Regions from separate parts of the Rhizobium sp. 0TCS1.26 genome, predicted to be linked through region 3. Evidence: predicted binding sites of a transcription regulator. Region 3 holds the regulator's gene; each other region holds the start of a gene.
What was found. Region 3 encodes LexA, which represses DNA repair genes until DNA is damaged. Its sites were predicted from a motif close to TGTTCNNNNTGTGTTCNG; they were not measured.
Positions count from the first base shown of each region.

Region 1: a site for LexA is predicted at 4,818-4,835, ahead of AAIH46_RS17435 (ATP-dependent helicase). Genes of this name have one in related genera too.
Region 2: a site for LexA is predicted at 6,518-6,535, ahead of AAIH46_RS02560 (ATP-dependent helicase). Genes of this name have one in related genera too.

Region 1 covers NZ_JBCIYV010000003.1:736,213-746,114, forward strand. Annotated here, with positions in the region: gene katG (catalase/peroxidase HPI) at 1-342, shown strand, start outside; gene AAIH46_RS17425 (MDR family oxidoreductase) at 543-1,538, shown strand; gene dinB (DNA polymerase IV) at 1,576-2,688, opposite strand; gene AAIH46_RS17435 (ATP-dependent helicase) at 2,714-4,783, opposite strand; gene AAIH46_RS17440 (cyclic nucleotide-binding domain-containing protein) at 4,969-5,433, opposite strand; gene AAIH46_RS17445 (ABC transporter transmembrane domain-containing protein) at 5,468-8,179, opposite strand; gene AAIH46_RS17450 (adenylate/guanylate cyclase domain-containing protein) at 8,378-9,742, opposite strand.
Region 2 covers NZ_JBCIYV010000001.1:519,344-529,245, forward strand. Annotated here, with positions in the region: gene AAIH46_RS02540 (AsmA family protein) at 1-366, opposite strand, end outside; gene AAIH46_RS02545 (FAD-binding oxidoreductase) at 442-1,857, opposite strand; gene AAIH46_RS02550 (efflux RND transporter permease subunit) at 1,980-5,135, opposite strand; gene AAIH46_RS02555 (efflux RND transporter periplasmic adaptor subunit) at 5,132-6,322, opposite strand; gene AAIH46_RS02560 (ATP-dependent helicase) at 6,578-9,082, shown strand; gene AAIH46_RS02565 (winged helix-turn-helix transcriptional regulator) at 9,182-9,559, opposite strand; gene AAIH46_RS02570 (SDR family oxidoreductase) at 9,700-9,902, shown strand, end outside.
Region 3 covers NZ_JBCIYV010000001.1:41,347-51,248, forward strand. Annotated here, with positions in the region: gene lpxB (lipid-A-disaccharide synthase) at 1-625, shown strand, start outside; gene gltA (citrate synthase) at 810-2,099, opposite strand; gene AAIH46_RS00250 (ComEC/Rec2 family competence protein) at 2,454-5,039, shown strand; gene lexA (transcriptional repressor LexA) at 5,020-5,739, opposite strand; gene AAIH46_RS00260 (VOC family protein) at 5,908-6,762, shown strand; gene kdsA (3-deoxy-8-phosphooctulonate synthase) at 6,766-7,611, shown strand; gene eno (phosphopyruvate hydratase) at 7,931-9,205, shown strand; gene AAIH46_RS00275 (FtsB family cell division protein) at 9,365-9,682, shown strand; gene pdhA (pyruvate dehydrogenase (acetyl-transferring) E1 component subunit alpha) at 9,832-9,902, shown strand, end outside.

The sequences.
Region 1 (9,902 bases), on a different contig from region 3:
GGTGGCCTGCGCGTTCTCGGCGGCAACTACGGCGGCACGCAGCACGGCGTGTTCACCAGCCGCCCGGGCCAGCTCACCAACGACTTCTTCGTGAACCTGCTCGACATGGGCACCGCATGGGCGCCTGTCACCCCGGCCGAGAACCTCTTCGAGGCCCGCGACCGCAAGACCGGTGCGGTAAAGTGGTCGGCAACCCGCGTTGACCTGGTGTTCGGTTCGAACTCGCAGCTGCGCGGCCTGGCGGAAGTCTACGCCCAGTCGGACAACGAGAAGAAGTTCGTCGACGACTTCGTTGCCGCCTGGACCAAGGTGATGAACGCCGACCGGTTCGAGCTGGCTTAAGGCCATCTGCTGTAACTGAAAACCAACGAAGGCGGCCGGCTAACCCGGCCGCCTTTTTCGTGTCCGTCATCACCGGAAAGGCGCCCGTCTATATCTCGTTGGTCGGCCATGGACGGATGCATCGGGATTGACGATCATGCAGCTGGCGGCTGCCGCACATCGGCGCGCCACGACCGCGAGATGATGGAGGAGATCAGACGGTGCCACAGACATTCCAGGCCATGGTGATCGATATGGTCGAGGGGCGACCGCAGGGGCGATTTCGCGACCTGACGCTCTCCGATCTTCCGGACAACGACGTGCTGGTCGAGGTCGCCTACTCGACCGTCAACTACAAGGATGGCCTTGCGATCACCGGCAAGGGCAAGATTGCCCGGACGCTGCCGATGATCGCGGGGATCGATCTTGCGGGCACGGTCGTCGAATCCCGCAGCGATGCCTGGAAGCCGGGGACCAAGGTGCTGGTCAACGGATGGGGTCTGTCGGAAACCGAGGCCGGCGGCTTCAGCCGCTTCCAGCGCCTCAAGCCGGAATGGCTGATCTCCCTGCCGGAGGCATTTTCCCTGGAGGAGGCCATGGCAATCGGCACGGCCGGCTATACCGCCGCCCTCTGCGTCGATGCACTCGAGGACTGGGGCATGGCTGGCACGGAGGGTGGCGAGGTCCTGGTGACGGGGGCCGCCGGAGGCGTCGGTTCGATCGCGATCAGCCTGCTGGCCGCCAAGGGATACAATGTTACGGCGTCGACGGGCCGACCTGAGACGCACAACTATCTCCGCAAGCTCGGTGCGGCAGGCTTCATCGATCGTGCGTCATTGAGCGAAAAAGGGCCGCCGCTGCAGAAGGAGCGGTGGATCGGCGCGGTCGACTCGGTCGGATCGACAACGCTAGCCAACATTCTGTCGCAGACCGTCTACGGTGGCGCCGTTGCCGCCTGCGGACTGGCAGGCGGAGCCGATCTGCCGGGAACCGTGCTGCCGCATATCCTGCGCGGCGTGGCGCTGCTTGGCATCAACTCTGTGATGACGCCGATCGCCAAACGTCTGAAAGCCTGGGACATGCTGAGCCGGCACCTGGATCACGATCACCTGCGAGAGTTGATGGTTGTGGAGCCGATGTCGGCCTTGCCGCGGGTCGCCGAAGAGATCGTCGAGGGACGGATCCGCGGCCGTGTGGTGATCGAGATCGGCAGCTAGCGGATCGCCGTCTCCTCAATTCCGCGTCAGGTCCCGGCTATAGCAAGAGGCGGAACTGCTGCGGCTCACCGGGCTCGATCGCGGTGAGGTGGGAGAGTGTCACGCCGAGCAGCCGGACACCTTTCTCCACCGGAAATTCCTGTTCGAGGATCCGCCGGCAGATCTCTGCGATTTCATCGGGACCGGCGAAGGCCAGTTCACTCGAGCGGCTGCGGGTTACCTGGCGGAAGTCGGCATACTTGATCTTCACGGTGATCGTCCGGCCGCGAAATGCCTTCTGCTCGGCAATGCCCCATATCTTGGCGATCAGCGGTGCGATGCGCTCGACAGCCTCCTCCAGACCATGGATGTCTTCGGCGAACGTGTCTTCCGCACCGACCGATTTGCGCACCCGGTCGGGCCTGACCTGCCGTTCGTCGATCGCCCGCGCGATGCCGTAGAAATAGGGTCCGGCCTTGCCGAAATGTTGGCTCAGAAAGGCAAGCGGCTTCGACTTCAGGTCGAGGCCGGTCTCGATCCCGTGACGCTTCATCTTTTCGGCGGTCGCCGGACCGACACCGTGGAATTTCTTGACCGGCAGGGCCTCGACGAAAGCCGGGCCGTTTCGCGGCGTGATGACGAACAGCCCATCCGGCTTGCGCTGGTCGCTGGCCATCTTGGCGAGGAACTTGTTGTAGGAGACGCCAGCCGAGGCGGTGAGGCCGGTCTCGGCCTTGATCTTGGCGCGGATTTCCTCGGCGATCTCGGTGGCGAACTCCATGCCTTTCAGGTTCGCCGTCACGTCGAGATAGGCCTCGTCCAGCGACAGCGGCTCGATCAGCGGCGTGTATTCTGCAAAGATCGCCCTGATCTGTTCGGATATCTCCTTGTAGACGGAAAAGCGCGGCCGCACGAAGATGAGGTCGGGGCAGCGGCGCTTGGCGGTGACGGAGGCCATTGCAGAGTGGACGCCGAACGTGCGTGCCTCGTAGCTGGCTGCCGCGACGACGCCGCGTGCCTCTCCGCCGCCGACGGCGACAGGCCGGCCGCGAAGGCTCGGATCATCGCGCTGCTCGACGGATGCATAGAAGGCATCCATATCGACATGGATGATCTTTCTCTGCCGGCCGCCGCCTACGTCTGTGGTCGGCGTCTGCGCGTCATTCGTCATGGGAGCGGCTGCAGACCCCATGGTGCTACTTCCACATCGACCGCATGCGGGCGCCGACATCGATACGGATCTGTCGGGCGTTACGCTCGGACGCGGCGGCGCTGACTTTCGGCCAGCTCGTCGTTTCGAAGAACTGTAGCAAGGTGGCCGGGATGAAACGGGTCCGCGAAGCATAGACGTGGCGGTCACCCTGACTGTTCTGGCCGTGGGTGAAGAAGCGCTGCGGGGTGATCAGTGTCAGGCTGTCGCGGGCGCGCGTCATTCCTACATAGAGCAGCCGGCGTTCCTCTTCGAGCTCCGCCGTCGTGCCGGTGCCGAGGTCGGAGGGGATGCAGCCATCGACGCAGTTGAGCATGAACACCGCGCGCCACTCTTGGCCCTTGGCGGAATGGATCGTCGACAGGATGAGGTAGTCCTCGTCGAGAAGCGGCACGCCCGCCTGGTCGCTCGTCGCATCTGGCGGATCGAGCGTCAGCTCGGTGAGGAAACGCTCGCGGTTATGGTAGCCGGCGGCGATCTGTTCCAGCTGCAGCAGATCGGCCTTGCGCGTATCGGCATCCTCGTGGATGCGATCGAGATGCGGCTCGTACCAGAGGCGCGCCGCCTCCATCTCGCCGGGCCAGCCGGCATCGGCCTTGCGCAGCGTCGTGACCAGTTCGACGAAGGAGGTCCAGGCCTCGCCGGTCTTCGGCGGCGGCGGGATTTCGGCAAGCGACATCAGCGGCTCGGCATCGGCGGTGATCGTGTCGAGGATCTTGCCGGCGGTCTGCGGCCCGATGCCGGGCAGCATCTGCAGGAGCCGGAAGCCGGCCACCCGGTCGCGCGGGTTCTGGGCGAACCGCAGCGTTGCCAGCAGATCCTTCACATGCGCGCTGTCGAGGAATTTGAGGCCGCCGAACTTGACGAAGGGAATGTTGCGGCGCGTCAGTTCCACTTCCAGTGCGCCGCTGTGATTGGAAGAGCGGAACAGCACCGCCTGGTTCTTCAGCGTCATGCCGATCTCGCGGTTGGCGAGCACCTGCTCGACGATGTAGGCGCCTTGCTCGGTCTCGTCCTTCACCGTGACCAGCAGCGGCCGCTGTTCGGATTCGCGCTCCGTCCAGAGGTTCTTCGTGAAGCGCTCGCGTGCCAGATCGATCACGCCGTTGGCGGCGGCGAGGATCGGTTGGGTCGAGCGGTAGTTCCGGTCGAGCGTCACGATGTCCGCATGGTCTGCCGGGAACGACTTTGGAAAATCGAGGATGTTGCGGACGGTTGCGGCACGGAAGGAGTAGATCGACTGCGCGTCGTCGCCGACCACCGTCAGGCCGCGACCATCTGGCTTCAGCGCCAGCAGGATGGACGCCTGCAGCCGGTTGGTGTCCTGATATTCGTCGACCATCACGTGGTCGAAGCGGGCACCGATATCTTCGGCGAGATCGGGATCCGACACCATCTGCGCCCAGTAGAGGAGGAGGTCGTCGTAATCGAGGACGTTCTGGATCTGCTTGGCCTCCACATAGGCGGCGAACAGCTCCTTCAGCTGCGCCTCCCAGCCGGCAACCCAGGGATAGGAGGTCTTCAGCACCTCGTGGATGCTGCTCTCGGAATTGACGACGCGCGAATAGATCGCCAGGCACGTACCCTTGGTCGGAAAGCGGCTGTCGGTCTTCGACAGACCGAGTTCGTGACGGACGAGGTTCATCAGGTCGGCGCTGTCTTCGCGGTCGTGGATGGTGAAATCCACGTCGAGCCCGATTTGCTCGGCATACATGCGCAGCAGCCGCGCGCCGATGCCGTGAAACGTGCCGGCCCAGGCGAGCGCGTCCGTCATGACTGACGCATTGGCGCCGAGCACCTGCCGGCAGATGCGCTGTACGCGCCCGCTCATTTCGGAAGCGGCCCGGCGCGAGAAGGTCATCAGCAGGATGCGGCGCGGATCGGCGCCGTTGACGATCAGGTGGGCCACCCGGTGCGCCAGCGTATTGGTCTTGCCGGAGCCGGCGCCGGCGATGATGAGCAGCGGTCTTGCGCTGGCGCCGCCGCCTTCGGAAATGCCATGCTCGACGGCCAGCCGCTGCCGGTCGTTGAGTTTGTCGAGATAGGCCGCGCTCATTGCTGTTCCTGCATCCGCATCATCGGACGAGGATTAGAACATAAAAGGAACGTGATCAACACGCAGATCTACAAGGCTTGGAAATCCTGGGGGAGAACCGATCGACGGGCAACGCGCTTCAAAGCTCGTGGACAAGCCTCCGGCGGATCCAGCGGATCAACGGCGGCGTCGGCGGGTCGATACGTTCAGGTCGCCAGGCTGGGTTCGCGGCTTCGGGCAACCGTCAGTTCGGCGGTGGTCTGGTTGAGACGGTCGGCCAGTACCCGCATGATCTCGACCGCCATGTCGGGGAAGTCGCTCATCAGCTCGAGAAAGTTCTCCTTGCTGATTTTCAGCACCTCAAGCCGGGTCGTCGCACGCACGGTCGCCGTACGCGACACGTCGCAAAGGATGGCGATCTCGCCGACAATCGAGTTCTGCTCAAGTTCGGCGACTTTCAACTCGCCGCTCGGCGCCTGTACGAGCACATCGGCATGGCCTGACAGGATGACATAGGCCGCATCGCCGGCATCGCCCTGGCGGAAGAGGTTCTGGCCTTCGCGGCAGCTCAGACGTTCCGAAGCAAATGCAAGCAGCTTCAACTTGGCCGGCGCGATCTGCGAAAACAGCGGCACGCGCCGCAGCATGTCGACCTCATCCTTCAATAGCATCGCACTCTACCTTTCCCTGCCCCAAGAAACGATATTACGATAGTAGCTGCTTGAACATCCCATTTTGATGCTTCAGCTCCTCGAAACTGCCGGTTTCGACAAGATTGCCACCTTCAAGAACAACAATACGGTCGAAAAGTTCTGCGCAGTCCGTATTCGGCAGCACCCAGATGATCGACGGACGCTTTCCGTCCTCGTGCAGGTCGTTGAGGATGTGGGAGACGATGCCGTTCTGGACGCGCTGGTCGAGTGCCGACAGCGGCCGGTTGAAGATGAAGTAGTCGGAGCGCTTCAAGAGAGCCCGTGCCAGATTGAGCTTCTGCCGCTGGACGTTGGTCAACCTGCGTCCCTGAGCGCCGACGTCGAAATCGAGGCCGATCGACAGGACATTGTCCTCGAGATCCAGCTCGACAAAGATGTCGCGGATGATCTGGCGGATGCGGTCCGAGGTGTCGGCCTCCTGATAGGCCAGCCGGCCGAACAGCACATTGTCCATCAGCGAGGCGGAATCGGAGAACTTCTGCGGGTCGTGGCGTTCGATGTTGTCGGCGAGATCCTGCGGGATGTCGTTGTAGAACTGCTGCCGTGCCGCGACGATCTTCGCCATCAGCTCCTCGGTCATCAGGCCGAAGCGATGCCGCGGTTCGATGTAGGAGAAGCTCAACCGGATGATGCTGCTGCGATCCTCCGACGATGCCTCGTCGACTGTCGTGCCCTGCAGCTTTTGCAGCAGTGCCTCGTAGGTCGGCAGGTCGTCCGGCGTCATGAAGGTCAGCTGGTTGAAGAAGGGGTGGTCGGGCGGCAGGTCGCGGAACAGCTCGACGGCATTCTCTGCGATCGCAAGCCCGACCTGATAGAGTTCGTCGGAGAGCCCGCTTTCGGCCATCACCGCCCGGAAATGCGGATGGGTCGCCAGCATCCGGCGCGTCACCAGCGGCTTCAGCGTACCGAACAGCAGGTTTTCGCCGACCGTGGCGTGCCTGTTGTACTCGCTCGGCTGGAAGGGCACGACCACATCCTGCAGGTCCTCGTCCTCGAGGCGCCGCCGCAGCGCCGAGCGCACTTCGACGATGCGATCCGTCAGCGCCTGATGCGATGCGACGTCCACCTGCGAACGCAGCGCCAGGTCGAAGATGTCCTGAAGGATCAGCACGGCGTTCAGCACCGGCCGGATGACCTTGAGCAGATCGTCGGGTCCGCTTGCGCCGGCTGCCGAGTAGTCGATCCAGTCGCTGTTGAGATCGAGCACCGGATTGCCGGAACGCTGCGATTCCATCAGCCCGCGCTTGTAGCCGCGGGCCTTTGCGCCGCCGTATTCCACCTCGGTCAGCGGCGCATGTTTCAACCCGTACAGCAGGTTGTCGCGAAGCGTGCCGTGGAAGAAGTAGACGTCCGACGAGACGAAGGAGATGCGCCGCCCGGTGACCGATTCGGGCAGCTCCAGCATGTCCTTGCCATCGATGGTGATTCTTCCCGACATCGGCCAGACGATCCGTCCGAGCGCTTCGGCCAGTGCCTCGGCGCCCCCGCCATTCGGTCCGACCAAAGCGACCGTCTCGTCCGGTTCGATCTCCAGCGAGACGTGATTGAGGAGCCGTGCGCCGCTGTCGTCGGCAAGCGTCAGGTTGGAGACGACCAGCGGATGCGAGAGTGGCAGAATGGCTGTCGCAACCACGTCCTGCACCTGCGGTGCGACCAGGCCGTCGACATCGAACTGCTCGACCACCTGCGCATATTTCACCTGCACGTCCTGGCGCGCCTGATCCCAGTCGATGAGTTCCTTGAGCGGCCCCGGCAGGTCCTTGTAGGCGCTGATCACCGCCACCAGCTGGCCGATGTCGAGCCGTCCCTGGAGCGCCAGGTAGCCGCCGATCGCGTAGAACAGGAACGGTGTCAGCTGGGCGAGGAAATTGTTGATGAACTTGACCAGGAATTTCCACTGGTAGAGGTCGTAGCGGATGGTGAAGATCAGCGCCAGGCGGGCGGCTATATCGGCCCGTTCGAGGTTTGATGTATCGTGCCCGTGGATGGTGTGGATGCCGTCGACGATCTCGCCGACGCGGCCCGAAAGCTGCCGTGCCGTCAGCTGGCGTTGCCGGCCAAGTTCCAGCAGCCGCTTGCGCATGCGCGGGATGATGATTGCCTGCACGCAGACGATGCCCGCGGCGATCATGCCGAGCCAGAAGTTCTGCACGATGATGAAGCACAGCGCCGTCAGCGCCTGGCCGCCGAGCAGCGCCGGCTGGACGAAGGCGTCGCCGGTGAAGCCGCCGAGTGGCTCCACCTCGTCCTTGATCATCGACGAGATCTCCGCCGATTTGACGCGCTTGAAGTAGATGGGAGGGAAACGCAGGATCCGGTCGACGAGCTCGAAGCGGATGCGCCGCAGCATGCGTTCGCCGAGCTGGCCCTTGAACGTGTTGATATAGAACTTGAACAGGCCATTGAGCACGACCAGCGCCAGGAAGACGCCGCTCAGTGCCATCAGCGTCTCCACACGGTCAAGCTCAACCCCGTCGAACAGCTGAAGATGCCCGACCAGCGGCAGGTCGAAGGCAATGTCCATGAACGGCTTGGTGGCGGCGACATCCTCGAAGCCTTGGCCCTGGATCGGACCGTTGACGATCTGCTTGGGAAGATCGAAGGCGAGGAAGTAGGGAATCATCGACGCTGCGACGACGAGCAGGATCCAGATTTGCTGACTATAGGTATTGGACCAGATGTAACGCGTGAGGCTTTTTTCCATCCGGGTCAGACATATCCTCGTTGGCCTGGTGCTTCAGTCCGCTCCGTCCCGTGACGCAAGCCTGCCGATTTGAGCCGCGTCCGGGCGGGAAAGCAATCGAAAAAAGCGCTGCACACGGACCGCCGGGAAAACAACCGGGGGCAAAGGAGCTGGCCGCCTCTCACCACCTCGGCGGAATGCCCCGGCGGCTGGCGCCGGTCAGGGCAGCAGCCGGTTCAACCAGGTGGCTGACTGGCGCTTCTGGCCGCCCTGCGCGCTGTCGCGGTGCAGGAGTATCAGCCGTTCGGCTTCCGACAGCGCATTGCGGCGCAGGTCGGCGACGGCCTCTTCTACACGCACGTCCGAGGTGAGCGACTTCTGCACCGTATCCGGCGTGAGGATCGTCACCTTCTGGCGCACGCCACGTAGTTTTTCGACGCCAAGCATCGACCAGTCGCCACGCGCGTAACCGGAAAATGCCTTGCTGGCGATGACGTCGGTTGTGTATTTCTTCGTCAGTTCCTGCAGGCGCACCACTTCGTTCACCGAGGAGCCGAAGGCAGAGAAGGTCAGGCGGTCGCGCAGGCCGACATTGCCGAACATGACGTTGCCGACATGCAGGCCGAGCCCGTATTCGATGTTCGCCAGCCCCTTTTCGTGGCGATGGCGGTTGAGATCAGCGACCCGGCTGCGCGCCACGGTCACCGCGGCCATCACCGCCTGGCAGGCTTGGCGGGACGGTTCGCTGTGCCGATCGCAGGGGAAGACGGCCAGGAAGCCGTCGCCGAGGAAACTCAGGATCTGCCCGCCGTTGCGATTGAACGGTGCGGCGATGGCGTCGAAGAAGTCGTTCAGCGTATCGATATAGACCTGCCGGCCTTCCTTCTCCGCAAGGATCGTCGAGCTGCGCATGTCGCCCATCACCAGAGCGGCGCGGATGGTCTCGCCGTCGCCGCGGCGGATCTGGCCGTTCATCACCCGCTTGCCGGCATCGCCGCCGAGATAGGTGGTCAGCATGTTGTTGGCGAGCTTGTCCAGCACCGCCATCTTCGCCGCCACCGCCAGATGGTTCTGGATGCGCTGGAGGGCGGCGATCATGTCGTCGCTGAAGCCGTCCTTGGCGTCGGTCGACCACGAGCCCATCATGCCCTGGACGGATTGTTCGCCGAACGGCTGGATGAAGGCGATGTAGTCGGTGACCTTGTCTTCCTGCAGATCCTCGAACACCGGAAACTCGTAAGGGCCTTCCTTCGGCACCCGGCGACGCAGGTAGTCGAGATCGTTGCTCAGAAGCTGGTAGTAGGGGCTGCGCAGGAAGATCTCCGGGCTGCCGGCGTCGTGCCGGTATCCTTCCACCGTCAGCCCGCTCTTGGCACGCCAGGTGAAACCGAGGGCGTCGTAGAGCGGATGGAGCATCGAAAACGTCAGGTGCACGCGCACGATCGGCATGCCGGCGGCAGCGATACGATCGCAGAAGCCGCGGATGATCTCTTCCAGCGGCTGGCCGGCCAGCGCGTTGCGGATCAGCCAGTCCGCGACATTGTCCATGAAGATGGTCGAGACATTTCCAGCGGTACGGGTCATCGGCGGAGCCTGCGTTGCGATCGGCGCCTGGCGCCGGAGACATGAAAACCGTCGCTGCTTCGATCGATGGACGATCCGCGGCGGGCAGCCAGGACATCTAGATCGGAACTCTGTGTGGCAAAGACAAGGCTGCCGCGCCGATCTTGTGACAATCGTGTCA
Region 2 (9,902 bases), 480 kb from region 3:
CAGCCGTCCGTCCTTCAACAGCCGGATACGCGCCTTCGGACGGTCAATGCGCATGTCGAAGATGCGCACCTCGCCCGACAGGAACGGCGCCAGCTCCATGTCCATGGAAAACTGCGCCACCTGCACGAGCGGCGTTCCGTCGACATCCTGGCCGACGCGCACATCGGTCATCGTCACCGACGGAAACGGCAGGATCCTGGCATCCACAGTTCCGTGGACCGTGACCTTCTTGCCAAGAATGCGGCTCGCCTGATTTTCAAAGTCACGGCGAAAATCGGACCAGTCGACGAAGAACGGCGCCAGCAAGGCGGTAAACAACGCGACGACGACAAGGCCGCCGATCACCAGCATTATCCGTCCGAGCACCGCGCCACTCTCCTTGGTCTGAACGACCAGTTTAGTTGCACCCGAAAATGGGGCAACCCTTCCTTTACGGGATACTCAAGCCTGCGGGCGCAGGATCTTGCCGGGATTGAATATGTCGTGCGGATCGAGAGCCGTCTTGATCGACCGCATCAGCGCCAGCGCCGGACCGGCCTCCTGCTCAAGGAAGCTCATCTTCCCCTGGCCGATGCCGTGTTCGCCGGTGCAGGTCCCGTCCATAGACAGCGCGCGGCGGTTCAGCCGCTCGACGAAAGCTTCGGCCCGCTCGATGTCGGCCGGATCCCTGTCGTCGAACAGGATCAGCACGTGAAAGTTGCCGTCGCCCGCATGGCCGACGATCGGCGCCAGAAAGCCGTTCTCGACGATGTCGGCATGGGTCTCGGCGACGCAATCGGCAAGCCTGGAGATCGGCACGCAGACATCGGTCGACAGGCCGTTCAGGTGCGGCGCGAGCGCCCGCGATGCCCAGTAGGCGTCATGCCTCGCCTTCCACAGCTTGGCACGCTTCTGCGCGTCGCCGGTCCAGCGGAAGGTCTCGCCGCCGCACTCCTCGGCGATCATGGCAAACTGCTCGGACTGCATGGACACAGTGTCGTCGGTTCCGTGGAACTCGACGAACAGCGTCGGCTTCTCCTCGTAGCTCAGGCCCGAATAGGCGTTGCAGGCGCGGATCTGCGTCGCGTCCAGAAGCTCGATGCGGGCGACCGGGATGCCCATCTGGATAGTCATGATGACGGCGTCGCAGGCCGCTTTGACGCTCGGGAAGGCGCAGACGCCGCCGCCGATCTTTTCCGGAATGCCCTGCAGCTTGAGGGTGATCGAGGTGATGATGCCGAGCGTGCCTTCCGAACCGACCAGGAGCCGTGTCAGGTCGTAGCCTGCGGATGACTTGCGCGCCCGGGTGCCGGTGGTGATCTCCTCGCCGTCCGCCGTCACCACGGTCAATGACAGGACATTGTCCTTCATCGTGCCGTAGCGCACGGCATTGGTACCGGAGGCGCGCGTTGCCGTCATGCCGCCGATCGAGGCATTGGCGCCGGGGTCGATGGGGAAGAAAAGACCGGTATCGCGCAGGTAGGTATTCAGGGCCTCGCGGGTGACGCCGGGCTCGACGGTCACGTCGAGATCCTCCGCGGAGACCCGCAGCACCTTGTCCATCCGGCTGAAGTCGAGAGAGACGCCACCGGACGGCGCGTTCACCTGACCTTCGAGCGAGGAGCCTGTGCCGAACGCGATAACCGGAACCCGGTGTGCGGCGCAGGCCTTCACCACCGTCTTCACGTCCTCGACCGTTTCGGCGAACACGACACCATCCGGAAGCTGGCTCGGCAGGTAGGTGGTGGTGTGCGCATGCTGCTCGCGAAACGCTTGGCCTGTCTGCAGACGATCACCCAGCTCCTGACGCAAAATTTCCAGAACGGCCACCATCCCTGCGTCGTTGCGCTGGCCGCTCAATGCGTCTCTCATCACCATCGTCTGTCTCCGCGTCTGCCGGGCGAATGTCGCCCGGCATTTGGTAGGTGACGATGAGTGCTTTGTCCAGCGCGGGAGAGCCGCCCGGCGACCTCTTCGCAGCAATCACAAGGGCTTGTCGGTCACTCTGCCGCCAGCAGTGGCGGCTTTGTCTCTTCGTTGGCGGCCCGGTTGGCGGCCCGCTCCAACTCGTCCTCGAGACGCTGCTGCTCATGCGCATGGGGCTTTGCGAAGCGGGCAAGCAGCAGGTAAGCGACGGGCGTGATGAACAGCGTCACCAGCGTCGCCAGGCCCAGTCCGCCGACGATCACCCAGCCGAGCGCGATGCGTGCCTCGGCGCCGGCGCCTTGTGCGAAGACCAGCGGCACACCGCCGAGGATCGTTGCGATCATCGTCATCATCACCGGCCGCAGCCGGATCCTGCAGGCCCGTTCGATCGCATCGCGCACCGCTACGCCGCGATCACGCAGCTGGTTGGCGAACTCGACGATCAGGATACCGTTCTTCGCCATGACCCCGACCAGCAGCACGAGGCCGATCTGGCTGTAGACGTTGAGCGTCGAGCCGGTGACCAGCAGCGCGATGACGGCACAGGCAAGCCCGAGCGGAACCGTCGTCATGATGATCACCGACGACAGGATGCTCTCGAACTGTGCAGCCAGCACCAGGAAGATGATGGCGATGGCGAAGCTGAAGGTGACCGCCATTCCGCTGGAGTTTTCGCCGAGCGTCTTGGCTTCCGCCAGCGGCATCAGGCGAGCGCCAGCCGGCAGCAGCGGCTGGGCAAGCGCCTGAACCTCTTGGAGCGCCTGCCCCAGCGACACGCCATCCTTGAGGCTTGCCGACAGCGAAACCGCGGCAAGTTGCTGTTCGCGGTTGAGGCGCGGCGCGACGGCGCCCTCCTTCAGCGTGGCAATGGTCGACATCGGCACGACCTTGCCGTCGCCGGTGCGCAGGAAGATGTTTTCGAGATCGGTCGGATCGTTGAGCGGCTGCGTCGATGACAGCAGCTTGACCGGCAGGGCCTCGCCATCGACGAACACGTCGACCACCGAGCGGCCTTCGAGCAGCGCCTGCATGGCGGCCGAGAGCCCGGTAATGTCGATGCCGAGGTCCGATGCCCGCTCGCGGTCGATCGAGACCGAAAGCTGCGCCTGGGTGGGCTCGTTGTCGAGACGCGGCGTATCGAAGAAGCCGCTGCCTTCCATCGCCTCGACCAGCTTGATGGCAGCAGCCGTCAGGCTCGCATGTTCGTTGCCGACCAGCGCCACCTGCAAGCCGCTACCGGCCCCGCGAATGCGCAGGCTGTTCGACTGGATGGCAAAGCCGCGCACCGCCGGAACGCGGGCCGTCGCCGCGTTGATGTCGGTGACGATCTGGTTCTGCGTCCGGGCACGCTCTTCCCACGGCGCCAGTGTCAGCACCATGAAGCCGCTGTTAGTCGAGCCGTTCATGCCCGAAACCGAGAAGATGTTGCGGATCTCGCCGGAATCCACGAGCGGCTGGAGGTTTTCCTCGACGCGCTTCAACTGGTCCTGCGTATAATCGAGGCTGACGCCCTGCGGCGCAGTCAGCCGCATCATCACCATCGAGCGGTCTTCCATCGGCGTCAGCTCGTTCTTCACCAGCCCGAAGGCGGTAAAGGCGGCAAACGAGAAGAACAGCGAGAAGGTGATCACCACCAGCGGCGCGTTGAGGCAGAACCGCAGGCATTTGGCATAGGTGCTGGCGAACAGGTCGCCGAAGCTCGACAGCCAGCCTTTCGGCTCGCTCATCGGCTTGGTCAGCATACGCGACGCCAGCATCGGACAGAGCGTGAGTGCTGTCACCGAAGACAGCGCTACGGCGAACGCCAGCACGAAGCCGAACTCGCGGAACAGTCCGCCCAACTGGCCTGGCAGGAAGGACAGCGGAATGAAGACGGCCGCAAGCGTCGCGGTGGTTGCCAGGACCGCAAAGAACACTTCCTGGGTGCCGAGGACGGCGGCTGCGCGTGGGCCCATCCCTTCCGACCGTCGCCGGACGATGTTTTCGAGAACGACGATCGCGTCGTCCACCACAAGCCCGGTTGCCAGCACGATGGCCAGCAGCGTCAGGATGTTGATTGAGAAGCCGACAAGATAAATCGCCGTCAGCGTACCGATTAGGGCAACGGGCATGGTCAGCGCCGGGATCAGCGTCGCCCGCCAGTCGCGCAGGAAGAGATAGAGAACGACCACGACGATCATTGCCGACAGGCCAAGCGCCAGTTCGACCTCGTGCAGTGCGCCTCGGATGAACACCGCGTCGTCGGAGGTGATGACGACACGCGTGCCTTCCGGCAGCGCCGCCTGCAACTCGGCGACAGCGGCTGCGACGCCCGTCGAGATGTTCAGCGTGTTGGACTGCGCCTGGCGGATGATACCGAGGCCGACGCCCTGCACGCCGTTCGACCGCAGTGTCGTGGTCCCCTCATCCGGGCCCAGCATGACGCTTGCCACGTCGCGCAGGCGGATATTGTCCTTGATCAGGACGTTCTCGAAATCCTGCGGCGTCGACAGGTTCGCCGTCGCGCGAACGACGATGTCCTGGGTGCGGCTTGTCAGCGATCCGGCTGGAACGTCGAGTGCGGCGCTGGAGAGCGCAGTGATGATGTTGGCAACCGTCAGGCCGCGGCTGGCCAGCGCCCCCTGATTGATGTCGACCCGGAAGATTTTCTCCTGGTCACCGTAGAGCTCGACGTCGGCAACGCCCTCGACGGCCGCCAGCCGGTCGGTGATCTCGTTGTCGACCAAGAGCGTCAGGTCTTCCATCGACAGCGTCGAGGATGTCACCGCAAGCCGCATGATCGGCTGCGAATCTGAGTCGGCCTTGATGATGCGCGGCTCGTCGGCATTGTCGGGGATCTGGTTGGACACGCGGCCGATGGCATCGCGCACATCGTTGGCGGCAACCGCAAGATCGACCGTGTCGCTGAATTCCATCGTCACGCGGCTGGAGCCGAACTGCGATTCCGACGACAGCGTCTTCAGGCCGCTGACCCGCGCCACCGCGCCCTCGATCACCTGCGTCAGTTCCTGGTCGACGGTCTGCGGGGCGGCGCCGTCATAGGTGGTCCGCACGGTGATTACCGGCTGGTCGACGTCGGGAAGCTCGCGCACCTCGACGCCGACGAAGGCGGCAAGACCGGCCACCACCAGAAGCGTGTTGATCACCGCCGCCAGGATCGGTCGGCGGACGAAAAGCGCTGTGAAGGTCGATTTGGCTGCGTCGGGCGTCGTATCCGTCGTGTCGCTCATGTCCGCTCAGCCTCCGCCACCTGCTGCGTCGCGCCCTGGATGCGCACCGGCTGGCCTTCACGCACACGCTGAAGGCCTTCGGTCACGACCAGATCCTTGTCGTGCAGTTCCGCATCGACGAGAACCGTGTCGGGATTGCGCTGAACGATATTGATGCGCACCTTCTTCGCCTTGTTGTCGACCACCTGCCAGACATAGGAGCCGTCGGCATCCCACTGGACCGAAAGCGGATCGACTGCCGGATAGCTATCGCCGGGAAAGCGCATGGCGACGCTGAACGACATGCCGGCGCGCAAAAGGTCTCTGTCGTTGGCAATGCGGGCCCGCACGCGGATGGTCCGGCTGGCAGCATCGACGCGGTTGTCGATCGATTCGATCGTGCCGCTGAACATCTCCCCGGCCCGCCCGACCGATGTCGCCTCCACCGGCATGCCCGGACGCAGCGACGTGACGAAGCGCTCGGGCGCCCAGAAGTCGACGAGGATCTGCGACCGGTCGTCCAGCATCACCACGGTCGTCTGCGTCGTTACGTTGTCGCCGACATTGACCGCGACGATGCCGGCAATGCCGTCGATCGGCGCGACGATGTCGCGGCGGCGCAGGTTGAACTCGGCGGTGCTGAGCGCCAGGCGTGCCGACTTCTCGGCGATCTGCGCATCGAGCACATCGAGCCTCGGCATCGATTGCAGGTTCTTGTAGGAGGTGGACTTCTCGACCGCGCTGCTCAAGGTGACCTGCGCCTTGTCGCGCTCGATGAGCTGTTCCTCGTCATCGAGACGGGCCAGCACATCGCCCTTCTTCACGGCCTGGCCGGCGGCCACGCGGATCTCTTCGATCGTCCCGGCTGACTGCGGCATGACGACGACCGACTGGATCGCCTCGCCGCTGCCGATGGCCGACAGCCTGTCGTTGACGGTGCCGGTCACCACAGGCACGGCGACGACGAGCGTGCCGCGTCCGCTGCCGCCCTGGCCCCGACCCTGCCCGCCGGGCTGGCTGCCGCGTCCGGCGCCCTGTCCGGCCGGCGCTTCGGCGGCCGGCGCTGGAGCATGCACCAGCGCCACCAGTTGCTGCGGAACACCGAAGCGAACCAGGGTCGCGCCGGCGCTCGGGCTGATCAGCAGCCAGACGAAGACACCGGCCATCAACACTGCCAGGCTGAGCAGCAACTGCTTCCAGATTCGCATTCACAACTCCGATTGGGGGGGAACGACACGTGTCCCAAGTATCCCGTGTTACGAATGGAGAGGCAACATTGGATTGCCAACCTTGCCGAATTGTAACGTTGCGCCGAAAGCAAGCCCTTCGGCCTGTCCTCCGTGCCGAAGAAAGCGGCAGCTGCATTGCCGGTTGCCGGTTTTTGCTGCGGGAAAGGCCGGATCTGGAATAAAACCAGAACATCAACTATGGCCTTGTTCTACCGGAATCATTAGATTGGCCGCATGACGAACAGTTTCGACGACATTCCGTTCTTCGACGAGGAACCGGATCACACGCCCCGGCAGAAGTCCGGCCAGGTGCAGTCCCAGCCTGCGCCTCCTCACCCCGCAGGGCTCGGCATTGCGGCACGGGCGATGGCGGCGCGCGACCAGAAGAGCGCCGGCGACTATCTCTCTGGCCTCAATCCGGAACAGCGAGAAGCGGTCGAGACCGTCGACGGGCCGGTGCTCGTGCTGGCCGGTGCCGGCACCGGCAAGACGCGCGTGCTGACCACCCGCATCGCCCACATCCTGGCGACCAACCGCGCCTATCCCAGCCAGATCCTTGCCGTCACCTTCACCAACAAGGCGGCCCGCGAGATGAAGGAGCGGATCGGCGTGCTGGTCGGCGGCGCCGTCGAGGGCATGCCCTGGCTCGGCACCTTCCACTCGATCGGCGTCAAGCTTCTGCGCCGCCACGCCGAACTCGTCGGTTTGCGCTCGGATTTCACCATTCTCGATACCGACGACGTGATCCGCCTGATCAAGCAGTTGATCCAGGCCGAGGGACTGGACGACAAGCGCTGGCCGGCCCGCCAGTTCGCCGGCATGATCGACGGCTGGAAGAACAAGGGGCTGACGCCGAAGGATATTCCGGAAGGCGATGCGCGCGCCTTTGCCAACGGCAAGGGCCGCGAGCTCTACGCCGCCTACCAGGCGCGCCTGAAGACGCTGAACGCCTGCGATTTCGGCGACCTGCTGCTGCATCCGATCGACCTTTTCCGTCGCCATCCGGACGTGCTGAAGGATTATCACCAGCGCTTCCGCTACATCCTCGTCGACGAGTACCAGGATACCAACACCGCCCAGTACATGTGGCTGCGGCTGCTGGCCCAGCGGCCTAAAGACGTCGCGCAGAACGTCTGCTGCGTCGGCGACGACGACCAGTCGATCTATGGGTGGCGCGGCGCCGAGGTCGACAACATCCTGCGCTTCGAGAAGGATTTTCAGGGCGCCCGGGTCATCAAGCTGGAGCGCAACTACCGCTCCACCGAGCATATCCTCGGCGCCGCCGGTCATCTGATCGCCCATAACGAAGGGCGCCTCGGCAAGACGCTGTTCACTGACCGCACCGATCCGGACGACGAAAAGGTCATCGTCCACGCCGCCTGGGATTCGGAAGAGGAAGCCCGCGCCGTCGGCGAAGAAATCGAGCGGCTGCAGCGCGGTGACGGCAATGGCGTCAAGCACAAGCTCAACGACATGGCCATCCTCGTGCGCGCCTCGTTCCAGATGCGCGAGTTCGAAGACCGCTTCGTCACGCTCGGCCTCAACTACCGGGTCGTCGGCGGTCCGCGCTTCTACGAGCGGCTCGAGATCCGCGACGCGATGGCCTACTTCCGGCTCGTCTGCCAGCCGGCCGACGACCTCGCTTTCGAGCGCATCGTCAACACCCCGAAGCGCGGCCTCGGCGACACCACCATCCGCACGCTCCACGACTATGCCCGTGCCCGCGACGTGCCGATGCTGGCTGCCGCCAGCGACCTGATCGAGACCGACGAGGTTAAGCCGAAGGCCCGCAAGGCGCTGTTCGACGTGATTCAGAATTTTAGGCGCTGGAGCGAACTGCTTGAATCCACGACACATACCGAGCTTGCCGAGCAGATCCTCGAAGAGTCGGGCTATACCGACATGTGGAAGAACGACAAGTCGGCGGAAGCGCCGGGCCGGCTCGACAACCTGAAGGAACTCGTCCGATCGATGGAGAGCTTCGAGAGCCTGCGCGGCTTCCTCGAGCACGTTTCGCTGGTGATGGACGCCGAGCAGAACGAGGAAATGGATGCCGTCTCGATCATGACGCTGCATTCGGCCAAGGGTCTGGAATTCGATACCGTCTTCCTGCCCGGCTGGGAGGAAGGCCTGTTCCCCCACCAGCGGGCGCTCGATGAGGGCGGTCGCTCAGGGCTGGAGGAAGAGCGGCGCCTCGCCTATGTCGGCATCACCCGCGCAAAGCATCGCTGCCACATCTGGTTCGTCTCCAACCGCCGCATCCACGGCCTCTGGCAGTCGACCATGCCGTCGCGTTTCCTCGACGAACTGCCGCCGGCCCATGTCGATGTCGCAGCCTCTGACAGTGGCTACGGCGGCTATGGTGGCGGACGCGGCGGCTACGGCCAGTCACGATTTGACAAGGCCGACCCGTTTGCCAACACCTATTCGACGCCCGGCTGGAAGCGCGCGCAGGCCAACAAGACCGACGCCACCCGCGACAACTGGGGCACCCGATCGGGACATGCGGTGGAGCGGATCGGCTACGGCGAAAGCGGACCGCGGACGAAGACCATCGACGGCGAACTGGTGGCGAAGTCGGTATCGGACACGCCCTCAGCCTTCTCCGTCGGCGACCGGGTCTTCCACATCAAGTTCGGCAACGGCAACATTTCGACGATCGAGGGCAACAAGCTGACGATCAATTTCGACAAGGCCGGCCAGAAACGCGTGCTGGACGGATTCGTGGAGAAGCTGTGAGGAACTTGGTCAGTCTGCGACGCGAATAATGCTGGTCGCGGATTGCCACCGCTCAGGCGCAACCGCCTATAGGCTACCGCCCCTCTTCAACCGCGTTACCTACCCCACCCGCCCCGCAAACGCGGCGCGGGCGGCCTCGATCGTGGCGTGGTGCTTTTCGGCCCATATCCAGACGCCGCAGAAGGCTTCGCCGAGGCTGTGGCCAAGGTCGGTCAACGTATAGTCGACATGCGGTGGAATGACTGGATGGACGGTGCGCGAGACCAGCCCGTCGCGCTCCATGTCGCGGAGCGTCTTGGTCAGCATTTTCTGGCTGATGCCGCCGACATGCCGACCGAGCTCGGTAAACCGCAGCGTGCCGCGCGCCTCCAGCTCCTCAAGGATCAGCATCGTCCACTTGTCGGCCACCTGGCCGATGATGCCGCGCACCAGTTCTTCCAACGCCGGATCGATCTCTTCGTCGAGATCCCGCGCCATGCCGTAACTTTTTCCGCCCGCAACAGCCTGGTTCACAGACACTCTCCTTATGGTGCGTATAGAACTTTCCGGTGCCTTCTTCCGGAAAGAGAGGATGCGCCATATCTCCTGTCTGTGCAATCATCTAGGAGATCGCGATCATGCAGACGACAGGCAACACCATTCTCATCACCGGCGGCGGCTCCGGCATCGGCCGCGCGCTTGCCGAAGCGTTTCACCGGCACGGCAACCAGGTGATCATTTCCGGCCGCAGGCGCCAGACGCTGGACGAGGTCACGTCCGCCAATCCCGGCATGGCGGCACTCACCGTCGACATGACCGATGCCGACAGCATCAAGGCATT
Region 3 (9,902 bases):
GCGCCGCGCGGCTCGGCCGCTGGCGGAAGGCGACAAGACCATTCTGTTGCTGCCCGGCTCGCGGTCGACCGAAATTCGCGCGCTGATGCCGGAGCTGAAGGCGACGGTAGATCTGCTGTCCGAGCGAAATCCCGGCATGCGGTTTCTGCTGCCGACGGTTCCGCGCCAGGCTGACCTGGTTCGCGACCTGCTGCGGGACTGGCCAGTGCAGCCGGAATTTTCGAGCGACGTTGCCGGCAAATGGCGCGCCTTTGCCGAAGCCGACGTAGCGATCGCCGCGTCCGGCACCGTGACGCTGGAACTCGCGCTCTGCGGCGTACCGGCAGTGTCCATCTACAAGGCGGACTGGCTGATCCGGCTGATGGCCAAACGCATCAAGGTGTGGTCCGGCGCGCTGCCGAACCTGATCGCCGACCAGCCGGTGGTGCCCGAACATATCAACGAGCTCGTGCGGGCAGGCTATCTCTGCCGCTGGGCCGAATGCCTGTCGAGCGAAACGCCGCAGCGCCGCGCGATGCTGGAAGGCTTCGACCTCGTCTGGCAGCGGCTGTCGACCTCCGTGCCGCCCGGCGAGGCCGGCGCCGGCCTGGTGCTGCAACTGCTTTCCGACAGGCAGCGTCTCTAGACCATTCCACTGACATTAGACGGATCCTGTGCAGCGATTCGCCAGCGCGATCCGCCGGCTGGGCGAGCTACGCGCGATTTGTGCGCTTGGCGCACTTACGAGGTGCGGCACAGAGGTCTCGAAACAGCAAAAAGCCCGGAGTATGGCTCCGGGCTTTTTTGTATTCCGCTGTCGAGCCGAGCGATCAGCGCTTGGCGACAGGCACGTAATCGCGCTGCGCGGCGCCGGTGTAGAGCTGGCGCGGACGACCGATGCGCTGCTGCGGATCCTCGATCATTTCCGCCCACTGGGCGATCCAGCCGACGGTACGAGCCAGCGCGAACAGCACGGTGAACATGGTGGTCGGGAAGCCCATCGCCTTCAGCGTGATGCCCGAATAGAAGTCGATGTTCGGATAGAGCTTCTTCTCGATGAAGTAGTCGTCCGTGAGGGCGATCTTCTCGAGCTCCATGGCAACCTGCAGCAGCGGGTCGTCATTGTGGCCGAGTTCCGCCAGAACCTCATGCGTCGTCTTCTGCATGATCTTGGCGCGCGGATCGTAGTTCTTGTAGACGCGGTGGCCAAAGCCCATCAGGCGGAACGGATCGTTCTTGTCCTTGGCGCGGGCGATGTATTCCGGGATCTTGTCGACCGTGCCGATTTCCATCAGCATGTTGAGCGCCGCTTCGTTGGCGCCGCCGTGTGCAGGACCCCAGAGGCAAGCGATGCCGGCCGCGATGCAGGCGAACGGGTTGGCACCCGACGAGCCGGCGAGGCGTACGGTCGAGGTCGAGGCGTTCTGCTCGTGATCGGCGTGCAGGATGAAGATGCGGTCCATGGCGCGCGCCAGAACCGGGTTTACCTTGTACTCTTCGCACGGCACGGCAAAGCACATGCGCAGGAAGTTCGACGCGTAGTCGAGATCATTCTGCGGATACACGAACGGCTGGCCGATATGGTACTTGTAGGCCATCGCCGCGATCGTCGGCATCTTGGCGATCATCCGCAGCGAGGCAACCATGCGCTGATGCGGATCGGTGATGTCGGTCGAGTCGTGGTAGAAGGCCGACAGAGCGCCGACCGTGCCGACCATGACGGCCATCGGGTGGGCGTCGCGGCGGAAGCCGGTGAAGAAACGGCTCATCTGCTCGTGCACCATCGTGTGATGGGTCACGCGGTGATCGAAATCCTTCTTCTGCGCAGCCGTCGGCAGTTCGCCGTACAGCAGCAGATAGCAGGTTTCCAGGAAGTCACCCTGCTCGGCCAACTGCTCGATCGGATATCCGCGATGCAGCAGGATACCTTCGTCGCCATCGATGAAGGTAATCTTGGATTCGCAGGAGGCCGTCGAGGTGAAACCGGGGTCGTAGGTGAAGGCGCCGGTCTGCTTGTAAAGCGACGCGATGTCGATCACGTCCGGGCCGATCGTCCCGCTTTTTACGGGAAGATCGACCTTCTTATCTCCCAATCCAAGATGTGCGCTTGTGTCCGTCATGCTGATCCTCCGATGGGCGGAATGGCGCAAAATGCGCCAGAAGAATGAAGCGTCTCAAAGTAGCTATATGATCTGATGCGCGCTGCCAAGCACTGGTGAAGGCTAATTGTGCGGCGCGAAAGAGGGGCGGGCAAGGGCACTTTCGGCGTCATCTGGAGCGTCTTGCGGGGGTTGCTGGACTTTAATCGATCCAAACGCCCGCCGTGGTCCGCGTGATGACAAAAGCGTCATTGACCACCCCTGATAATCGGGTGCAGGTTGTCGATCGGTTAAGAGGGCGGCGGTGAATTCAAGCAAATTCTCCGGGGGGCTCGATTGTCGCAGCATGACGCGCAGATCGCAGATGAGCGACACATGCCGGCGATGCCACGGGCGCCGCCGGACGCATCTCCTGTTCCGACGGTGCCTGAGAACCACTGGCCGGCCGCCAAGTTCCAGACCTCGGTGAATTCCCGGGCAAAGACCCACCTTCGGCTTGCCTCTGCGCGGCAGGCGGCGCTTCGCCTGGGAGCGCTCGGTGCCGAAGAAATCGCCCATGGGCGGCTGTTTCTCGCCGTTCCGCTGCTGCTGGGGCTCGGCATTCTCCTCTGGTTCGGACTGCCCCTGGAGCCGCCGGCATTTGTCGGCTGGCTCGCGGTCCCCTTGCTCCTCCTGGCGTCGGTCGCCGCTGCCCGCGGCCTGCAGGGGACGGCACTCGGTGTGGCGGCGCTCGCCTTCATCATCGCCGGAATGGGGCTTGCGGCGCTAGAGACGTGGCGGCAGACGACACAGGTACTCGACAGTGCGGTGACGACCAGGATCGAGGGCATCGTCGAGCGACGCGAGGCGGCCGGCGATGGAAGCTGGCGCTATGTGGTGCGGCTCACAGCCACCCGAGATCCGCAACTCGTTCGCCCGCCGGACCGGGTGGCGGTGCTCGCAAGGGGGCAGGAGGCGAGCATCGCGCCGGGGATGGTACTGACCGGTCGGGCACGGCTCTCGCCGCCGTCGGGTCCGGCACTGCCGGGGCTGACCGATTTCGGCTTTGCCGCTTTCTTCGACGGGATCGGCGCGGTTGGCTATTTTTACGGCAAGCCGCAGGCCGGCGGGCCGGCGGTGGACCTGAGTTTCCCCGAGCGGGCGCAGATGTCTCTCTACTCGCTGCGCGGCACGGTCGGCGACCGGATCCGCAGCTTCGTTCCCGGCGATGCCGGCGCCTTCGCCGCAGCGATCGTGACAGATGAACGCCGGGCGATCTCCAGCGAGGCGGTGACCGCGCTCAGGATGGCCGGCCTTGCCCATATCGTTGCCATCTCCGGCCTCAACATGGCGCTTGCCGCCGGCATCTGCTTCGTCGGCCTGCGTATCCTCCTCAGCCTCTCGCCGCCGCTGGCGCAGGCTCTGCCGACGAAGAAGATTGCCGCCGGTGGCGCGCTGCTGCTGGTCACGCTCTACTACGTCATCTCCGGCTTCGGCGTTTCCGCCGAGCGCGCCTATCTGATGATGGCGATCATGCTGACTGCCGTGTTCTTCGACCGCCCGTCGATCAGCCTCCACAACATCGCCCTGGCGGCTCTGGTGATCATGATCCTGTCGCCTTCGGCCGTCCTCGGCCCGAGCTTCCAGATGTCGTTTGCCGCAACCGCGGCGCTCGTCGCCGGCTATGCCGGCTGGACGGCGCGGCGGGCACGGCACGACCATGACACGCGGCCGCCGGCCGCCGGGGCTGCCGCCCGCAGTCTGTCGAGCCTCTGGACGATGGTCAGCGGAACCTTCATCACCTCATTGATCGGCGGCCTGTCGACGGCGATCTTTTCAGTCAGCCACTTTCACCAGCTGACCGGATACGGCCTCGTCGCCAACCTGGCGGCCATGCCGGTCGTCTCGCTGGTCGTCATGCCGGCCGGCCTGCTTGGCATGCTGGCGATGCCGCTCGGTCTCGACAAACCGTTCTTCGCCGTCATGGGCCTGGGCTCGGGCATGGTCATCGCCATTGCCACCGAAGTCGCCTCCTGGGGCGGAAACACGGTGGTTGGCCGCACGCAGCCGTGGTTCCTGCCGCTGACGACTGTCGGCCTGCTGCTGCTGGTGCTCCTGCGGACGCGCCTGGCGCTGTTCGGCCTCGTTCCGCTCGGCGCAGGTCTGCTGCTGGCCGGTATGGTCGAGCCATCGAAGAAGAACCCCGACCTGCTGATTTCAGAGGATGGTGCACTGGTAGCGGCGCTCGACGGAACTGGCGCCAGCCTCAACCGGCCGCGCCCGCCGGCCTTCCTCTACCGGCAGTGGGAAAGCGCCCTTCAGCTGGGCGAGATCAACAGCCCCGAGCGCAGAGACGCACCACCCGAGCCGCCGGCAAACCCCGTGCCTGCAGCGAACCAGCAGCCAGCGGGGCACCCTGTGCCCGCGGCAAACCCCGAGCCGACGCCTGAGACGACGAAGAGCAACCCAACAGCCAGCCCGGACGCAACTGCGACGACCGGCCAGACGTCCAAACCTGTCGCTCCCGCGAGGCCGCAACCGCTGACCCGCGAAGGACTGGCGTCCGCCCGGGCACTGATGCAGGACACATTCGCCGGCGCGCCTCCCGACCGGTTCGTCTGCCTCGGCCAGAAAATCTGTCTGCTGCGAAGCGCAACAGGCAATCGCATCGCCTGGATCGACGACGCGCGCTATGCCGGGCCTGCCTGCGATACGGCCGACCTCATCATCGCACCGCGCGCCCGTTTCGACACGTGCCGCTCGAACGCGCTGATGCTGAACGGCGCGAGCCTCAGACGAATAGGCGCCGTCGAGATCGATTTCGCCGCCAGCCGCGATCCCGGAAGCTGGCACCTGCGTGCGGCGATGACCGGCATCCGGCGCCCGTGGACGCAGCATCGCGCCTACGACTGGCGTACGCGCAGCATGGACGAGCAGCTACCCGAGCGGTTGGCGCGGATGATCAGTGATAGCGGCGGATGAGGCCGACGAGCTTGCCCTGAACCTTGACGCGGTCTGCGGAAAAGATACGCGTCTCGTAAGCCGGGTTTGCGGCCTCCAGCGCGATGGAGGCACCCTTGCGGCGAAAACGCTTCAGCGTCGCTTCCTCGTCGTCGACCAGCGCCACGACGATATCGCCCGGGCTTGCTGTGCTGCCATTGCGGATGACGACGGTATCGCCGTCCAGAATGCCGGCCTCGATCATCGAATCGCCCTTGACCTCGAGCGCGTAATGCTCGCCCGGCCCAAGCATCTCCATCGGCACGCTGATTTCGTGCGTGTTGTTCTGGATCGCCGAAATCGGCACGCCGGCAGCGATACGTCCCATCACAGGGACGGAGGCGGAGGTCGCATCATTGGCGGGGATGGCGACGGGGCGGGCGGCCGAGGGTGCTTGCGTCTTGCCGAGACTTCCCTCGATGACGCTCGGCGAAAACCCGCGGCGCGGCTGCGGTGCTGCGGAATAGGCTTCCGGCAGCTTGATCACTTCCAGCGCGCGCGCCCGGTTCGGCAGCCGGCGGATGAAACCGCGCTCTTCCAGCGCCGTGATCAGCCGGTGGATGCCCGACTTGGATGCCAGTTGCAGAGCGTCCTTCATCTCGTCGAAAGACGGCGGAACACCTGATTCTTTCATCCGTTCGTGAATGAACAGAAGCAGTTCCTGCTGTTTGCGCGTGAGCATGGCGGCGACCCCCTGAAGGAAACAAATCCAGAACGAACACTATCTGTTCCACATGTGTTCCGCAAGTGCCTAAGATCCGGTGAACGCAGGCTCATCACGGATTTTCTGCTTCGACTTCGCCCTGATGCGCGGTAAAACGGACGGCAATCGAGGCTGGAGGCATGCAAGATGGACAGTGACAGGCCACGCGCGATCGACCATCTGGTCTTGCCCGTCGAATCGCTGCAGACCTCGCGGGAGCGGCTCGAGGCGCTCGGCTTCACCGTCGCCCGGCAGGCGGATCATCCCTTCGGCACATCGAATGCCTGCGTCTTCCTGGCGGACGGCACCTATCTCGAGCCGCTCGCCATTCGCGACGCTTCTCTGGTCGGCGAGAGCGTGCGAGGCGGCAATGTCTTCACCGGACGCGACGCACGGTTTCGCAGCGGCCGGCTGGAGGGCCTTTCGGCGATCGTCGTGTCGAGCAGTGATGCCGCCGCCGATCACCAGCGCTTCCTGCGGGCGGGCATTTCAGCCGGCGACATGCTCGGTTTCTCGCGGCAGGCGTTGACCGCGGATGGGACCCCCGTCACGGCAAGCTTCCAACTGGCCTTTGCCGATCTGGAAAGCGACCTGTTCTTCTTGTTCAGCTGCCAAAGGATCAACCCGTTGCCGGCCGATCGCTCGGTGCTGGAGCGGCACGAGAACGGCGTGGTGGCGTTGCGCGAGGTGTTGCTGCACGGTGCCGCACCCGACGATCTGGTCAAGCGCATCGAGACGGTGACGCACGCGGCTGGCTTCAGCGAAGCGGAGGAGACGGCCTTCACGCTTGCCAATGCGCGCATCCGCCTTGTCGCCGGATCGGAAACCGCGAGTGGAACGGATAGGGCGGTGAAGGCGGCGGCGGTCGTCTTCCATGTCGCCGATCTGACGGTGACAGAGCTGTTGCTGGCTGATAATCACCTCCCATATGTGAGGACGCCGCACCGTATCACCGTGGCGCCGGCGCCCGGTCAGGGCGTTTCGTTCGTTTTCGAGGAGTAGATCATGGGCGTGAGCGCCAATGCAGAGGTTGCTGTCGGCGAGGGCTCGTCCCGCGTCATGTTTTCCAACAGTGGCCGGCTGTCGCTGATCTGCGGACCGTGCCAGATGGAAAGCCGCGACCATGCCTTCATGATGGCTGGCCGGATCAAGGAAATCTGCGATCGGCTCGATATCGGCCTTGTCTACAAGTCGTCCTTCGACAAGGCGAACCGCACGTCGCTGAACGGTCCGCGTGGCATCGGCATCGATGCGGCGATGGAGATCTTTGCCGACCTGAAGGCCGAATTCGGCTTTCCGGTGCTCACTGATATCCACACGGAAGAGCAGTGCGCCATCGTCTCGCAGACGGTCGATATCCTACAGATCCCGGCGTTCCTCTGCCGCCAGACGGACCTTTTGGTGGCGGCGGCAAAGACGGGTAGGGTCATCAACGTCAAGAAGGGCCAGTTCCTGGCTCCCTGGGACATGAAGAACGTGCTCGCCAAGTTCACCGAAAGCGGCAATCCGAACGTGCTGCTCTGCGAACGCGGCGCGTCCTTCGGCTACAATACGCTCGTCTCCGATATGCGTTCGCTGCCGATCATGGCGTCGCTTGGCGCCCCGGTGATTTTCGATGCCACCCATTCGGTGCAGCAGCCGGGCGGGCAGGGCGGCTCCAGTGGCGGCCAGCGCGAGTTCGTCGAGACGCTCGCCCGTGCGGCGGTGGCCGTTGGCGTCGCCGGCGTCTTCATCGAAACCCATGAGGATCCGGACAATGCGCCGTCCGACGGCCCCAACATGGTGCGCATCGAGAACCTCGAGCGTCTCCTGGAAACCCTGCTCGCCTTCGACGCCGTCGCCAAGCGCTGAGCCGGAGCTGTACCGACTTCGCCTGTCTCACATCGGGTGAGATGGGCGGTCTCGGCAAGGCGGACGACGTCTTCTGTCGAACGGACTTGCCCGCTGCCCTTCCGCTTCTCCCAGTGGGCAAGCGATTGATTATGGGTGACGATAGAGATGTCTCTCAGGATCGATTTCCGGATTCGGCGGAGATTGCCAGACGGGCGCGACACGGGCCGTCGGCCCGGCATCGATGGCCGCAACTGCCGCCGCGACTGCCATTGTAATTTTAGAATCATCCAGTAAGACAGGCCATCTCCAATACCCACCTTGAAGCATGGAGGCTTTCATGACTGCCATCACCGACATCATCGCGCGCGAGATCCTGGACAGCCGCGGTAACCCGACCGTCGAGGTCGACGTCCATCTCGAAGACGGCAGCATGGGTCGGGCAGCGGTACCTTCCGGGGCATCCACCGGCGCCCACGAGGCGGTCGAACTGCGCGACGGCGGCCCGCGCTATCACGGAAAGGGTGTCGAGAAGGCAGTCGAGGCGGTCAACGGCGAGATCTTCGACGCGCTCGGCGGCCATGATGCCGAAAACCAGATCCTCATCGATAACCTGATGTGCGATCTCGACGGCACGCCGAATAAGTCGCGGCTTGGCGCCAATGCAATTCTCGGCGTCTCGCTCGCCGTTGCCAAGGCCGCCGCCGAAGCCACCGGCCTGCCGCTCTTCCGCTATGTCGGCGGCCCGAACGCCCGCCTCCTGCCGGTGCCGATGATGAACATCATCAATGGCGGCGCGCATGCCGACAACCCGATCGACTTCCAGGAATTCATGATCATGCCGGTCGGCGCCGAAGACCTTCGCGACGCCGTGCGCATGGGTTCGGAAGTCTTCCATGTGCTGAAGAAGGAACTGGCAGCCGGTGGCCACAACACCAATGTCGGCGACGAAGGCGGCTTCGCACCGGGCCTGAAGAGCGCACCGGAAGCCCTCGATTTCATCATGAAGTCGATCGAGAAGGCCGGCTACCGCCCGGGCGACGACATCCACCTGGCGCTCGATTGCGCCTCGACGGAATTCTTCAAGGACGGCAAATACGCCATGGAAGGCGAAGGCCGCACGCTGGAACCGGAAGCCATGGCCGACTACCTCGCCGAACTGGCTGCCAGGTACCCGATCATCTCGATCGAGGACGGCATGGCCGAGGACGACTGGGACGGCTGGAAATACCTCACCGACAAGATCGGCAAGAAGGTGCAGCTGGTCGGCGACGATCTCTTCGTCACCAACTCCGCGCGCCTGCGCGATGGCATCAAGATGGGCGTCGCCAACTCCATCCTCGTCAAGGTCAACCAGATCGGTTCGCTGACGGAAACCCTTGATGCGGTCGAGACGGCGCACAAGGCCGCCTACACCGCCGTCATGTCGCACCGTTCGGGCGAGACCGAGGATTCGATCATCGCCGATCTCGCCGTCGCCACCAATTGCGGGCAGATCAAGACCGGCTCGCTGTCGCGCTCCGACCGCATGGCCAAGTACAACCAGCTGATCCGCATCGAAGAAATGCTCGGCCCGCAGGCAGCCTTTGCCGGCCGCTCCATCCTGCGCGCCTGAGTCGTCCTCTGCCGCATTGATGATACCGCGAGGCGGGACCCTGTCGGGTTCCGCCTTTCGTCGTTGAAGGGCCCGGCGCGTTCGTCGACCGGGGCAACGATTGATTAAGCAAGTTCTGCGAGTTTGACGTTACGTAATGCGTTGCAGGACTGCCATCGAATGTGGACCAAACACCATAAACAGAGAAAGCTCGGCCGCCTGGTCCTGCCGGCGATCACCATCGCCTTCCTCGGCTACTTCGGCTACCACTCGGTGCATGGCGAACTCGGGCTCATCGCCACCGAAAAATTTGAACGTGTGCGTCTTGAACGCGCCGCCGATCTTGCCAAATTGGTCGAAAGGCGCGAAGCGCTGGAGCGACAGGTTCAGTTGCTGAGTGACGGTTCGCTGGAGAAGGACATGCTGGACGAAACGGCGCGCTACCAGTTGAACGTGTCACGGGCCGACGAGATCGTCATCTTCAACAGCTACTTCTGAATTAACCGGAAGTCAGTTAAACGGCCATTTTCCCAGCTATTTCATAGCCTTGTATATCATGTGAGCCATGCATTTATGGCATTGCTGGGGCGCGCTTTCTTGCTTATTGTGCGCGCAACCAATCAAACAAGTACGCAGGGAGGTTATGAATGGCGCCGAAACTGTTCGCGTCCGCAGTCGGTCGCAAGGCCGCAGCGAAGCCTGCAAAGTCTTCCAACGG